Regions from separate parts of the Kocuria sp. CH-021 genome, predicted to be linked through region 2. Evidence: riboswitches for the same ligand, from Rfam matches in the RefSeq annotation. Region 2 holds a riboswitch; the other holds the start of a gene.

Region 1 (6,948 bases), on a different contig from region 2:
ACTGCGCCACCAGACGAAGATCCTCACCGAGAATCTCCTGGCCACCCGCGATGGCCGGGAGCCCACCGCCTTTTACGACGGGTACACCGTGACCCCCGTGACGGTGCAGCGGGGCCGGGCCGTGCTGGCCGAGTTCGACCGGGACAACGAACTGGCACCCAGCATCCCCGGTGTGCCGCTGCTGGCCCCGAACCGCGCCTCCTGGTTCTTCGACCTCGAGGTCCTCCCCCGGGACTACTGGAACGTGATCCTCCGGGGCTTCTAGTGGACCATGTGTGGGCACATCCGTGGCGCCTCGTTCCCCTCTCCGATGGCACCTGATTGCCCGCGACCCCCATGATCCGTTCCCCGGCGGCCGATGGTCGCCTTCTGCGCCTCGGCGCGGCGAAGCGCTCCTGCCCTCTCCGGGGCAGGTGCACTCCGCCGCGCCGAGGAACCGGGACAGTGACCGTCCGACGGACCCGTCGAGCGGTGTGCCTCGAAGGCCCAGCGGTCACCGGCGGTAGGAGGCCCCGCGGTGGTCGTCGGCCAGCCGCGGACCGGCGCCGGTCAGCGCCTCGCGCAGGGTCCTGCCGGCGGGGACGGTGCCGGGTTCCGGCAGCAGGCCCCGGCGCCGCAGCTCGGGCGACACCATCGTGCTGAACCGCTCCAGGTCCGCCGGCCGCACGGCCGCCGAGATGTTGAAGCCGTCGACTCCGGCCTCCTCGCGCCAGCGCTCCAGCTCGTCCGCCACGGTGCCGGGGGACCCTGCGATGACGGGCCCGCGGCCGCCGATGGCCACGAACTCGGCCAGGTCCCGCACCGTCCAGGTCCGGTCCGGGGACAGCGAGGTGAACGCCGCGAGCGCGGACTGGTTGGCGTCGGTGGCCACGTACTCGAGCGGCGCCTCGGGGTCCGCCCCGGCGAGGTCGACCCCGGTCCAGCCGCCGAACAGGGACAGCGCTCCCTCGATGTCCACGTGCCGGCGGTACCCCGCCAGTCTGGCGTGGGCCTCCTCGTCGGTCTCGGCGACCACCACCGTGGCCATGGTGAAGGTCTTCACGGCGTCCTCGGCCCGCCCCCGCTCGGCGAGCTCGGCCCGGACGCCGTCGGTCCACCGGCGCACGAGCTGCGGGGTGTTGCCGATGAAGAAGATGGCCTCGGCGTGGTCGACGGCGAACTGCTGCCCGCGCTTCGAGGCGCCGGCCTGGAACAGCAGCGGGGTGCCCTGGGGCCCGGGGTGGGTCAGCGCGTGGCCGGGCACGGAGAACCAGGTGCCCTCGTGGCCGACGGGGTGCGAGAGGTCGGGGTCCACGAAGACCCCGGCGGCGGCGTCGGCCTTCACGGCCCCGGGCTCGAAGGATCCCTCGAGGAGCTTGTACATGACCTCCATGTACTCGTCGGCGCGGTCGTAGCGCTCGTCGTGCGGGATCTGCCGGTCCATGCCCAGGTTCCGGGCGGCGGAGTCCTGGTAGGAGGTGACCACGTTCCACGCCACCCGGCCGCGGGTGAAGTGGTCCAGGGTCGCGAAGGTGCGGGCCAGCAGGTAGGGGGCCTCGTAGGTGACCGAGGCGGTCACCCCGAAGCCGAGCCGCTCGGTCGCCGCGGCCATCGCCGGCACCGCGACGAGCGGGTCGAGCAGCGGGTACTGCACTCCTCCGCGGGCAGTGGCCTCGGTCCCGCCGCCGTACACGTCGTAGACGCCGGGGATGTCCGCCAGGAACAGCGAGGCGAAGCCGCCGTTCTCGAGGGTGCGGGCCAGGGACGTCCAGTACTCGAGCGTGTCGAACTGCGTGACCCCGGCCTCGGGGTGGCGCCACAGTCCCGGTGACTGGTGCACGGGCACCATCATGTCGAAGGCGTTCAGCAGCAGGGGGCGGGTCATACGGTGCTCCTCGCAGGGGTTGTCTCGGGGGTGGTCCCGGGGGTGGTCCCGGCGTCGGCGGCTCGGGTCGCGCCGAGGGCGCTGCGGATGTCGTGCAGGTCGGTGAGCTCGGTGCCGCGCTGTTCGCGGGCGGGGTCCTTCGCGGCCAGGGCGGCGACGATCGAGAGCACCGCCAGTCCGGAGAGGTAGCCGGCGATGAGCCACGGGGTGCCCCCGCCGGCGGCGAACAGCAGGGCGGCGATCATCGGCATCAGCCCGCCGCCCAGGACGGTGCCGACCTGGTAGCCGAAGCTCACCCCCGAGTAGCGCACGTGCACGGGGAACTGCTCGGCGAACCAGGCCGCCTGCGGCCCGTAGATCGCGTCGTGGACGAGGTTGATGCCCAGGATCACCACGAGCGGCAGCAGGGCGAGCGGGCCGGTGTCGAGGAAGGCGAACAGCACCCAGCCGAAGACGCCGATCGCCGCGTAGGCGGTCACCGAGACGACCTTGCGGCCCACCCGGTCGGAGAGCCAGCCCCAGAACGGGGTGGAGAACAGGCCGATGGCCGAGGCGATCATCACCGCGGTCACGCCCGCGGCGCTGTCCCCGCGCACGTCCCGCAGGTAGGTCAGCATGTAGACCGTCACCAGGTAGTAGACGGCGTTCTGGGCCAGGCGCAGGCCGATCGTGACCAGCAGCGGGCGGCGGTGGTGGGTCAGCAGCTCCCGCAGGGGCGCGGTGGCCACGTTGCCCGAGGCCCGGTGCGCCAGGAACTCCGGGGCGTCGGCCACGCCGAGGCGGATCCACAGGCCGATCGCCACCAGCAGGGCCGAGAGCAGGAAGGGGATGCGCCAGCCGTAGGCGGCGAACTGCTCCTCGCTCATGACGTTCTGCACGATGAAGAACGCCCCGGTGGCCAGCAGCATGCCGGCGGAGGAGCCGATCTGGGTGAAGGACCCGAAGAACCCGCGGTGCCGGGCCGGTGAGTGCTCCACGCTCAGCAGCGCGGAGCCGCCCCACTCGGCGCCGGCGGACAGGCCCTGGAGGATGCGCAGGACCACGAGCCCGACGACGGCCCACCAGCCGATCACCTCGTAGGTCGGCAGCAGCCCGATCAGGGTGGAGGCCACGCCCATGAGCATCAGGGAGGCCACCAGCAGGGCCTTGCGGCCGATCCGGTCGCCCAGGTGCCCGGCGATGATCCCGCCCAGGGGCCGGGCGATGACCCCGACCGCGAGCGTGGCGAAGGACGCGACGATGCCGCCGACCTCGGTGGCCATGGGGAAGAACTGGACGTTGAAGACCAGCGCGGCGGCGGTGCCGTAAAGGTAGAAGTCGTACCACTCGATGGTGGTGCCGGCGAAGGCCGAGGCCAGGACGCGCTTCTTGCCGTGGACGATGCTGCTGCGGCCCGCGGCGGCCGTGCTCGTGGTGGTCATGGGTCAGGCTCCTGGGGTTCGGTCGGCGGGGGTCTTCGCGTCGCCGATGGCGTTCAGGCCCTCCGGCAGGGTGCCGTTGATGAGGTAGTCGCCGAGGGCGCGGGCACGGAAGGCGATCGGGTTGTGGGTGGCCACGGTCTGGGCGTTGCGCCAGTGCCGGTCCAGCCCCTTGGCCGTGGACGTGGCGGAGGCGCCCACGGTGAGGAACAGGTCCTGGGCCGCGCCGAGCGCCAGCTCCGGCACGGTGACCTGGGCGTGCTCCACGGCGATCTCGGACTGGTGCAGCGCCGCCGGGAGGGTTCCGGTGAACTCCGGCCGGTCGGCGCCGGCCGCGGCGGCGGCGGCGATCCCGGCGTCCAGGGCACGGGCGGCGTGCAGCACGGTGGCCTCCGCGGCGAAGGCCTTGGCGGAGATCCGTCCGGTGGCCTCCTGGATCAGCGGGTCCTCCCGGAACGGCAGGCCGAGCCCGGTGTTGAAGGTCCGCCGGCGGGCGGCAATGGTGTCCACGGCGTCCCGCCGGGCGGCCCGGGCGATGCCGGCCAGCACGGCCAGCAGCACCAGCTGGAAGAAGGCGGCCTCGTGGACGGCCTCCGCGCTGCCGGCGGTGCGGTCCAGCACGGCGTCGTCCGGGACGCGCACCCGGTCGAAGACCGCGGTGCCGGTGCCGGTGAGCTTCTGCCCGAAGCCGTCCCAGTCGTCCTCGAGCGTGACGCCCTCGGCGTCCGTGGGGACGACGGCGAAGCGGCGGCCGTCCTGGCCGTCCAGGGCGGCCGAGACGCGGGTGTAGTCGGAGAAGACCGAGCCGGTGGCGTAGTACTTCCGGCCGGTGAGCTCCCAGCCCCCGGCGGTCCGGCTCAGCACGGTGTTCAGGGTGCCGAGCGCGTTGCCGCCCTTCTCCGTGGAGGCGTTGCCCACGGTGGCCCCGGCCAGCACCCGCGGGTACCAGACCTCCTGGAGCTCCCGGGGCAGGAAGCGCAGGGACTCCACGAAGCCGGCGTGGGAGCGGTAGAGGTGGGCGATGTTGGAGTCGGCCTCGGCCAGGTCGATCAGCAGCCGGGTGAAGTCCTCGAGGCCGACCTCCGGACCGCCGTGGGCCGCCGGGACGCGCAGGGCGCCGAAGCCGGCCCGGTCCAGCCGGCGGACCTCCGCGTGGGGCAGCACGCGTTGGAGGTCCCGGTCCAGGGAGCCGGCGGCGATCTCCGCGAACAGGGGCCGGAAGTGCTCCTGGAGCCCGGCGTAGTCCCGGGGCAGGCCGGCGGCGGGGTTCGTGCCGGCGCGGGAACGGACAGCGGTCCTCTCGTCCGTGGTGCGGGTCATGCGGTGGTCCTCTCGGTCGCACCGAGGAGTGCCGGTCGCGCCAGGGTCCGGCCCGGTGACGGCAGCGCCGGGCGCCGACGTCAGGGACCGGCTGCAGATCCGGGATCTCCATCGGTTCTGGCCTTAGCACCCTGGCCCCGGGGGAGGGCGGGTTGCTGCGGCGTCGTCGAGCCAGATCTCTCAGCCGCTCTGAATGGGACGTCCGACATCGCACCAGACCACCCGGGTCCGGAGCCAGCCGATGACCTGTGCGCGTCATCGGATGTCACGACGGCGTCACAGACGGTCATCTCGTCCGGAGTGGTGTATCGACCCGGTCGTCCGCCCGGGGAAGGAGGGGAGTGCGGCGGACCGCCTCAGTAGACCTGCTGGTCCGGGGCCACCTGCTCCACCCAGGCGAGCACCCCGCCCTCGAGGTGCCGGACCCGCTCCTCCCGCCCGGCGTAGAAGGGCCGCAGCGCGGCGAGCGCGGTCGCGGAGCGGGCCCCGGCCTTGCAGTGCAGCACGAGGTCCGCGCCGCGGGCCTCCGGGGGCAGGGCGTCCGCGCCGCGGTCCAGGATCTTCTGCAGGGGCACGGGCACGGCGCCGTCGATGGCCACGAGCTCCCGCTCCCAGTCCTCGCGCACGTCCACCAGGGCGAAGGACGCCTCTCCGCGGGAGCGGCGCTCGAGCAGCCGGGCCAGCTCGGCCGCCCCGACGGTCTCGGCGGGGTCCGCCCCGGGCAGCGCGCAGCCGGCGGCGGGCCGGGCCACCGCGGTGACCGGGGCGGCCGCGGGGTCCGCGGTCAGGCGCATCTCGCGCCAGGTCATCGCGAGCGCGTCGTGCAGCAGCACCCGCCCGAGCAGGGGCTCGCCGGTGCCGGTGACGAGCTTGACGGCCTCGGTGACCATGACCGAGCCGATGGTCGCGGGGAGCATGCCGAAGACCCCGCCCTCGGCGCAGCTGGGCACTTCGCCGTCCGGCGGGGCCTCGGGGTAGAGGTCCCGGTAGGTGGGTCCGTGCCCGGCCCAGAAGACGCTGACCTGGCCCTCGAAGCGCAGGATGGAGCCCCACACGCAGGGGGTGCCGGTCAGGGCGGCGGCGTCGCTGACCACGTAGCGGGTCGTGAAGTTGTCGGCGCCGTCCAGGACGAGGTCGTACCCGCGGATGATGTCCACGGCGTTGTCCGCGTCCAGCCGGACGGGATGGGTGCGGACCTCGACCAGCGGGTTGAGCGCGGTGACGGCCTCGGCGGCGGAGACGGCCTTGGGCCGGCCGACGTCGGCGGTGGTGTGCACCACCTGGCGCTGCAGGTTGGAGAGCGCCACGACGTCGTCGTCGACGATCCCGATGGTCCCCACCCCCGCCGCCGCGAGGTACTGCAGGGCCGGGGCGCCCAGACCCCCGGCGCCGACGACGAGCACGCGGGCGCGGCCCAGCCGCCGCTGGCCGAGCGGCCCGATCCCGGGCAGGGTCAGGTGCCGGGCGTAGCGCTCGAGCTCCTCGCGCGTCAGCTCGGGGCCGGGCGCCACGAGCGGGGGCAGCGGGCTCACGGCCGCTCCCCCACGGGTGCCCAGTCACCGCGCGGGACGTCGGCCGGGCCGACGGCGGGCCCGTCGTCGGGGGCGTCCGTGCCGACCCGCCCGGCCATGGGCGAGGACGCGTGGGCGTGGCGGCGGGCGGGGATGCGCCCGGCCCCGGCGGCGAGCCGGCCGGCGAGCACGGCGTGGCGCATCGCGGTGGCCATCGCCACCGGGTCCTGGGCGCGGGTGACGGCGCTGGCGAGCAGCACGGCGTCGCAGCCCAGCTCCATGGCCAGGGCGGCCTCGGAGGCGGTGCCGATCCCGGCGTCGAGCACCACGGGCACCGACGCCCGGGAGGCGATGAGCTCGATGTTGTGCGGGTTGAGGATGCCCAGCCCCGTGCCGATGGGGGCGCCCAGGGGCATCACCGCGGCCGCGCCCAGGTCCTCGAGGCGCCGGGCCACGGCCGGGTCGTCCGAGGTGTAGGCGAAGACCTTGAAGCCGCGGGCCACGAGCTGCTCAGTGGCGTCGAGGAGCTCCACCACGTCGGGCAGCAGCGTGTCCTCGTCGGCGATGACCTCGAGCTTCACCCAGTCGGTCTCGAGCGCCTCCCGCCCGAGCTCGGCGGTCAGCAGCGCGTCCCGGGCGGTGTAGCAGCCGGCGGTGTTGGGCAGGATCCGGATGTCGTTGCGCTCGAGCATCGCGAAGAGGGAGTCCCCCTGACCGGGTGCGTAGCGGCGCAGGGCCACGGTGGTCAGCTCGGTGCCGGAGGCCAGCAGCGCCTGCTCGAGGGTGTGCAGCGAGCTGAGGCCTCCGGTGCCCATGATCAGCCGGGAGGACAGTT
Region 2 (6,948 bases):
CGGGTCAGCCGGCGCCGCCACTGGCTGTCCGGGCCGGGGGTCCGGGAGGCGGTCACGGAGCGGCGGGTGGCGGAGCGGCCCTCGCGCTGGGAGCGCTCGGCGCGCAGGGCCTTCCAGAACCCGATCATCACGAGGTACATCACGACCGAGAACGGCAGGCCGATGATCAGCGTGGCCGCCTGCAGAGTGGCCACGCCGCCGACGAGCAGCATCGCCAGGGTCAGCAGGCCGGTCGCGGCGGCCCAGAACACGCGCAGCCACTTGGGCCCGTCCTGGGTGGGGTCCTGGATGGTCGAGGTGAACGTGGACATCACGAGCGCCCCGGAGTCCGCGCTGGTGACGTAGAACAGCAGCCCGGACAGGGTCGCCAGACCGATGAGCAGCGGGGCGCCCGGGTACTGCTCGAGCAGGGAGTAGAAGGCCCGCTCGGGGGTGTTCATGGCGGCCTGCCCGAAGGCGTCGTCGCCGCCGGTGACGATCTCCAGGGCGCTGTTGCCGAAGACCGAGACGAGGATGAGGATGAACACGAACGGCACGGTGAGGGTCGCGACCACGAACTCGCGCAGGGTGCGGCCGCGGGAGATCCGCGCCAGGAACAGGCCCACGAACGGCGCCCAGGCGATCCACCAGGCCCAGAAGAACAGGGTCCACCCGGCCATCCACTCGGCCGCGCCGGTGTAGGCGAAGGTGTCGAGGGCCATCCCGGGCAGCTCCGCCACGTAGTCGCCCAGGTTCTGCACCGTGGCGTCGAGCAGGAAGGAGGTGCGCCCGGCGATCAGCACCCAGGCCACGAGGGCCACGGCCATCAGGACGTTGAGCTCGGAGAGCCGCCGGATGCCCTTGTCCACGCCCGAGACGCACGAGGCGGTGGCCATGACCACGGCCACCGCGATCAGCGCGGTCTGCGCGGCGACGCCCTCCTCGATGCCGAACAGCAGGAAGAGGCCGTAGTTGAGCTGCACCACGCCGATGCCCAGGGAGGTGGCCACGCCGAAGATCGTGCCCAGCAGCGCCGCGATGTCCACGGCGTCCCCGGCCCGGCCGTGCACCCGCTTGCCGATCAGCGGGTAGAGGGCCGAGCGGATGCTCAGTGGCATGTTCCAGCGGTAGGCGAAGTAGCCGAAGGCCATGCCCATCAGGGCGTACATCGCCCAGCCGATCACGCCGTAGTGGAACAGCGTCCACACCACGGCCATGCGGGTGGCCTCGGCCGTCCCGCCCTCGCCGGTGGGCGGGCCGTAGTACTGGGTGACCGGTTCCGCCACGGAGAAGAACAGCAGGTCGATGCCGATCCCGGCCGCGAAGAGCATCGCGGTCCACGTGAACAGGTTGTACTGCGGCTTCGAGTGGTCCGGGCCCATCTTGATGGTGCCCTCGCGGGAGACCGCGACGATCACCACGAACGCGGTCACCACGGCGGCCGTGAGCACGTAGAACCAGCCCATGTTGGTGGCGATCCAGGCGACCACGGCGCCGATCACCGTGGCGGCCTGCTCGGGGGCCAGGATCGCCCACAGGGAGAACAGGACGATGCTCACACCGGAGCCGGCGAAGACGGCACGGTTGACCTTCGGTCGCGCCGCGGCGCCGGGCGGACCCTCGCTCTCGGGGGCGGAAGTGGACAGGGCAGCGGTCATGTCGGGTCCTCCTGGGAAGGGTGGTCCGGTCTCGTGGGGTCGCCCGCACGCCGGTCCGGGCGGACCGGGCGGGGGCGGGACGTCGTCGTCCCCGCGGGGCCGGCACCGTCACGGGGAGGAGCGGCGGCCCACGTCACATGGTGTCACCAACCTTCCGGTTGGTAAAGTTCTTGGCATGAGTTCCTCCTCCCGCGACCGCATCCTGGACGGCGCTCTCGAGCTGCTGCGGGCCGGCGGCACCGTCTCCCTGGAGTCGACCGCCCGCCGCGTCGGCCTGAGCAAGCCCGGGGTGATGTACCACTTCCGCACCAAGGAGGCGCTGATGCTCGCCCTGGTGGACCGGGTGATGGACGGCTGGGACGCACAGATGGCCCGCCGCCTCTCCGCGCCGCCGGAGCTGGTGCCGGTGGAGGAGCGCCTGCGCGCCTATCTCGACTGGTGCCTGTCCGGGGAGGTCGACGAGACCGACCTCGTGATGCTCACCGACCAGCGGCTGCGCGCCACGCTCAAGAAGCGCTGGGTGGCCCGGATGACCCCGTGGGTGGACCTGCCCGAGGACCTGCCCGCCGAGCGGCGGAGCCGGCTGCTGGCCGTGCGGCTGCTCGCCGACGGCGTGTGGTTCGCCGACGCCGCGGGCGTCTTCGCCCCCGGCCCGCAGGAGCGGGTCCGGGTGCGGGCGGTCGCCGACGAGCTGCTGGCGGGCTGAGCCATGACCCGATGGCTGCTGCTCGTCGGCGCCGTGCTCAGCGAGGTGGCGGCCACGCTGGCGCTGAAGGCGGCCCTGGACGAGCCCGGCTGGTACGTGCTCGTCGGCACCGGATACGTCGCCGCGTTCGCGCTCCTGGCCGCCGTGCTGCGCCGCGGCACCCCCGTGGGGGTCGCCTACGGCGTGTGGGCCGCCCTGGGGGTGCTGCTCACCGCCCTCGCCGCGGCCGTGGTCTTCGGCGAGCGGCTGAGCCCGGCCGTGCTGGCCGGACTCGTGCTGGTGGTGGCGGGCGTGCTCTGCGTGGAGCTCGGTTCCCGCCGCCCCGCCCCGGAGCAGGAGGGGCGCGGCTGATGGCCTGGGTCTTCCTCGCCGCCGCGATCCTCACCGAGGTCGCCGGGACGCTGTCCCTGCGGACGGCCGCCCGGGGCCGCCCCCGCTGGTACGCCGCCGTGGTCGCCGGCTACGTGGTGGCCTTCACCTGTCTGAGTCTCGCCCTGGCCGAGGGCATGGCGCTGGGGGTCGCCTACGGCATCTGGTCGGCGGCCGGGGTGGCGCTGACGGCGCTGGCCGGCCGGCTGCTGTTCCGGGAGCCGTTCACCTGGGTGACGGCGGCCGGGGTGGCCCTCATCGTCGGCGGGGTGCTCCTCATCGAGCTGGGCGCCCCGCCGGGCTGAGCGGCTCCCGGCGGCAGGCCCGGCGGCAGGCCCCGGGGCGGGCCCGGCGCCGCCCCGCTGGTGCGGTGCCGGAACTCGTGTAGAGTGGTCCGCAGTTGTTGAGGTTCGTTTTTGTCTTTCAAGCAGTTCGGCCCACTCGGGTGCAGCAGTTTTTCTGAGAAGACGTTTTCCATGCATCACAACTGTCGTGTTTCTCGAACGTCGGGAAACGTTCATCTCATGAAGGATCAGGTCTCCCATGACTACCGGTATCGTCAAGTGGTTCAACGCTGACAAGGGCTTCGGCTTCATCACCCCCGAGGACGGCTCCAAGGACGTCTTCGCCCACTTCTCCGCGATCAACTCGAACGGCTTCCGCTCGCTGAACGAGAACGACCGCGTCGAGTTCGAGACCCAGGACGGCCCCAAGGGCCCCCAGGCCGCGAACATCAACGTCATCTCCTAAGGATCCTCCGTGGGCCCCGGCCCGTCGATCCTCCAGAACCGCCGTCGGGCTCCGCCCGACGGCGGTTCTGTCGTCGTGGCCGACGTGCATCGTGTCCCGCAGTACGCTGTCCCACAGCGCGGAACGCCACCGTCCCGCGTCCCACGACATCCCCTCGCCGTGCCCAGGGGCAGGGCGAGGCGCGAGAGCACCCGGAGGTCCTGCCATGACCGCACCCGATCCGTTCCCCGCGGCGGAGGAGCCAGAGGACCCCTTCGTGCTGAACCGGATCTCCGACGCCGAGCTGGAGGTCACCGTGCCCTTCGAGGTCGAGGCCTCCGAGTGGGAGTTCGACGGCTCCGCCGACGAGGCCGGAGGCGGCTGGGGCTCCGCGGGGGACTACGGTCTCGAGTGAGCGCTCCCCGGCCCGGCCCGGGGTGCGGCCCGGCCCGGGGTGCGGAGCGGCCCGGGGTGCGGAGCGGCCCGGGGTGCGGAGCGGGCTGCGGGCGGCGCGCACGACGGAGGCCGCAGCCCGATGGGCTGCGGCCTCCGTCGTGTCCTGCCCGCCGGCTACGCCGACAGCGGGAGGGTCGAGGGGTGGAGCTTGAAGAACGGGTGCCGTCCGGTCGTCGCGAGGGCTCCGGGAACGAGGAGCTGGCGGTACTTGGCGCACCATTGCGCGGTTCCCTCCGTGTGCTCCGCCGCGGCGGCGAGGTCGTCGGCCTCAGGGCTCAGGTACTCCTGCACGTCCCCGTCGGTCGACGTGAGCCGGACGAGGTGCAGATCGGGGAGGGCGGTGACGGTCACGTCGATCCACTCCTCGCGCTGGTCGGTGGTGATGGCTGATCTTTCTTCGGACATGGTCATGTTTTCTCCTGACGTTCTTGCAGGCATCCGATGGCGTTGCCCGCCGCTTCGTCATCCGATCCACCCGGGAACATCGGGTTGGCGCGCAGCGGGTCGGAGCCCCTCCGCGGGTTCGCCGGGGATCGTGTGATCTCCGGCCGAGCACGCGGACGCCGCATCTCGAGAAGCAGATCCAGGCTACCCCGGAGCTCCGACACCTCGACAAGCGCGTCGTGAGTCGTGTCACTGAAACGTAATGCTCGAGCTCGTCGCCGGCGCCGTCGCCGGTGTTCCGCGACCATTCCAGCGCAGCGATGTGTCGCCGAGATGTCGGAACGGTGACGTCCCGGGGAAGAACCGCGCACAGGGGGGGGCGACCCTGGCGCCGCCGGGCGATGTGGTTCAATGGACTCAGCTTCAAGAGACCCGGTCGGCAAGCTCCGACTTGACCGGGCACCAACCCCATGTTCACGGGTGGTTCGGATGACGAAGCGGCTCGCGTCGCCGCCACGGCGGCACCCGGTGCGAGCAAGAGCGCACGAAGGATCCCGGTCATGTCCGACCCCCGCACCCCCGTCCCCGCCGTCCGCACGGGCGCGCCGCCCGGCTCCTCCCCGGGTGTCCCGGCCGGACGGGACCCGTCCCCGGGCGAGCCCGCCGGCGTCCCGGCCATCAGCGCCTCCGCCATGAGCGTCGAGGACTACGCCCGTGCGGTGCAGGCCCGCACCGAGTTCGTGGACTTCCTGCTGGCCCCGGCCCGCGGGGAGCTCGCCGCCGCCTGAGGACGGGCGCCGTGGACCTGCTCCTGGACCGTTCCGTGCTGCTCGGGGTGCGCACCCCGGAGCGCTGCCCCGAGCTGGCCGGGGTCCTGCGCCGGCAGGGTCACCGGCGGCTGTTCGTGCCGGCCACGGTGCTCGGCGAGCTGCTCGCCGAGCGGCCCGACGAGACGCTGTGGGCGGAGCAGCTCGAGCTGCGCTTCCCGGGCCGGGTGCTGCCGGTGGACGCCGCCGTGGCCCGGGCGTGGGGCGCGCTGGCGGCACGGGCGACGGCCGACCCGCTCGCCGGCCTCACCGCGGCCACGGCCCTGGTGCACGGGCTGACCGTGCTGACCGCGGAGCCCGGGCGGTACGCCGGCACCGGGACGTCCGTCCTGGACGCGTCCCCCGCCCCGCGGCAGTCCTCGCGGTAGCCCTCAGGCGGCCCGGCGGCGGCGCGGGCCGCGCTCCGGCACCGAGAGCTCCAGGGCGCGCTCGTAGTGCTCGAGCAGCTGCCCGACCAGCACGTCCCACGTCCGGCCCTGGACCGCCGCGTGCGCGGCGGCGCCGAACGCGGCCCGCTTCGCCTCGTCGCCCAGGAGGTCGGCCACGTGCCCCCGCAGCGCTCCGAGGTCGCCCGGGGGATAGAGCCAGCCGGTGCGGGACCGGTCCACGAGGTCGAGGGGCCCGCCCCGGCCGGTCGCGACCACCGGCACCCCGGAGGCCATGGCCTCCTGGATCGTCTGGCAGAACGTCTCGAACTCGCCGGGATGGACGAACACGTCGAAGGACGCCATGATGCGGGCGAGCTCCGCGCCGCTGCGCCGCCCGGTGAAGTGGGCCTGCGGGAGCCGGCGGCGCAGGACGTCCTCCTCCGGGCCCGAGCCCACGACCACGAGACGCGTGCCGGGCAGGTCCGCGACCGCGGCGAGGTCCTCGACCTGCTTCTCCGGGGCGATCCGGCCCACGTAGCCGACGATCCGCCGGCCGCCGCCGACCTCCTCCCGCCACTGCTCGTCCCGGTGCCGGGGGCTGAAGCGGGTGGTGTCCACCCCGCGCCGCCACAGGTGCACGTCCCGGACGCCGTGCTCGGTGAGCTGACGGACGGCCGAGGTGGACGGCGCGAGCGTGAGCGTCGCGAGGTTGTGCATGGAGCGCACGTGCCCCCACAGGAGCTGCTCGAGGAACGGGGCCCCGTACTTGGCCGCGTAGCCGGGCACGTCCGTCTGGTAGACCGCCACGCACGGCACCCCGAGCTGCCGGGCCGCCAGGATCGCCCGGCGGCCCAGCACGAACGGGGAGGCCACGTGGACCACGTCCGGCCGGAAGCGCTCGAGCTGCCGGCGCACCCGCGCCACGGTCCCCCCGGCCACGCGCACCGCCGGATAGCCCGTGAGCGGCACGGCGGGCAGCCGGTGCACCGGCACCCCGTCCAGGTCCTCGACGACGTCCTCGGCGGGGCGCCCGAGCGGAGCGGGGCCGTAGGAGGGCGCCACGACGGCGACGTCGTGCCCTCCGGCGACCAGCTGCTCGACGACCCGCAGCACCGAGTGGGTGACTCCGTTCAAGTGGGGGAGGAACTGCTCGGCGACCACGGCGACTCTCATGGGCCCGAGCCTGCCCGGGCCGGGCGGCCGGACGGGAAGCGGCGCGTGGCCCGCCGGTGAAGGCCTCGTGAAGCCTCTGCCGGGGCGCCGCGCGGGCGTGGGAAGATGGTCGGTGATGAACTCCCATGGCTCCTCTTCCCCCGCCGCACGCCCCGACCGCAGGGGCGTGCCGATGCCGCTGTGGCTGCAGGGCGTGCTGGAACTCGGCTCCGTGGCCGTGGTGTCCTACCTGCTCGTCCTGCTGACCGTCCTCATGGTGTGGCTCGCCGACGGCTTCGACACCCTTGGACTGACCGGGG

The links. Region 2 has a riboswitch for S-adenosylmethionine ahead of ACPYN7_RS02015 (hypothetical protein). Riboswitches for the same ligand answer to the same signal wherever they lie in the genome.
Region 1: another riboswitch for S-adenosylmethionine. It lies ahead of ACPYN7_RS16110 (acyl-CoA dehydrogenase family protein); the one in region 2 lies ahead of ACPYN7_RS02015 (hypothetical protein).

Annotation. Positions count from the first base shown of each region.
Region 1 covers NZ_JBNAFK010000026.1:18,502-25,449, reverse strand. The annotation lists gene ACPYN7_RS16125 (NAD(P)/FAD-dependent oxidoreductase) at 1-265, shown strand, start outside; gene ACPYN7_RS16120 (LLM class flavin-dependent oxidoreductase) at 494-1,864, opposite strand; gene ACPYN7_RS16115 (MFS transporter) at 1,861-3,285, opposite strand; gene ACPYN7_RS16110 (acyl-CoA dehydrogenase family protein) at 3,289-4,602, opposite strand; SAM riboswitch class I at 4,708-4,802, opposite strand; gene moeB (molybdopterin-synthase adenylyltransferase MoeB) at 4,959-6,134, opposite strand; gene ACPYN7_RS16100 (thiazole synthase) at 6,131-6,948, opposite strand, start outside.
Region 2 covers NZ_JBNAFK010000002.1:153,604-160,551, reverse strand. The annotation lists gene betT (choline BCCT transporter BetT) at 1-1,637, opposite strand, end outside; gene ACPYN7_RS02045 (TetR/AcrR family transcriptional regulator) at 1,813-2,343, shown strand; gene ACPYN7_RS02040 (DMT family transporter) at 2,347-2,694, shown strand; gene ACPYN7_RS02035 (DMT family transporter) at 2,694-3,017, shown strand; gene cspE (transcription antiterminator/RNA stability regulator CspE) at 3,256-3,462, shown strand; gene ACPYN7_RS02025 (hypothetical protein) at 3,668-3,856, shown strand; gene ACPYN7_RS02020 (hypothetical protein) at 4,012-4,308, opposite strand; SAM riboswitch class IV at 4,703-4,828, shown strand; gene ACPYN7_RS02015 (hypothetical protein) at 4,842-5,069, shown strand; gene ACPYN7_RS02010 (PIN domain-containing protein) at 5,081-5,476, shown strand; gene ACPYN7_RS02005 (glycosyltransferase family 4 protein) at 5,480-6,649, opposite strand; gene ACPYN7_RS02000 (DUF6350 family protein) at 6,822-6,948, shown strand, end outside.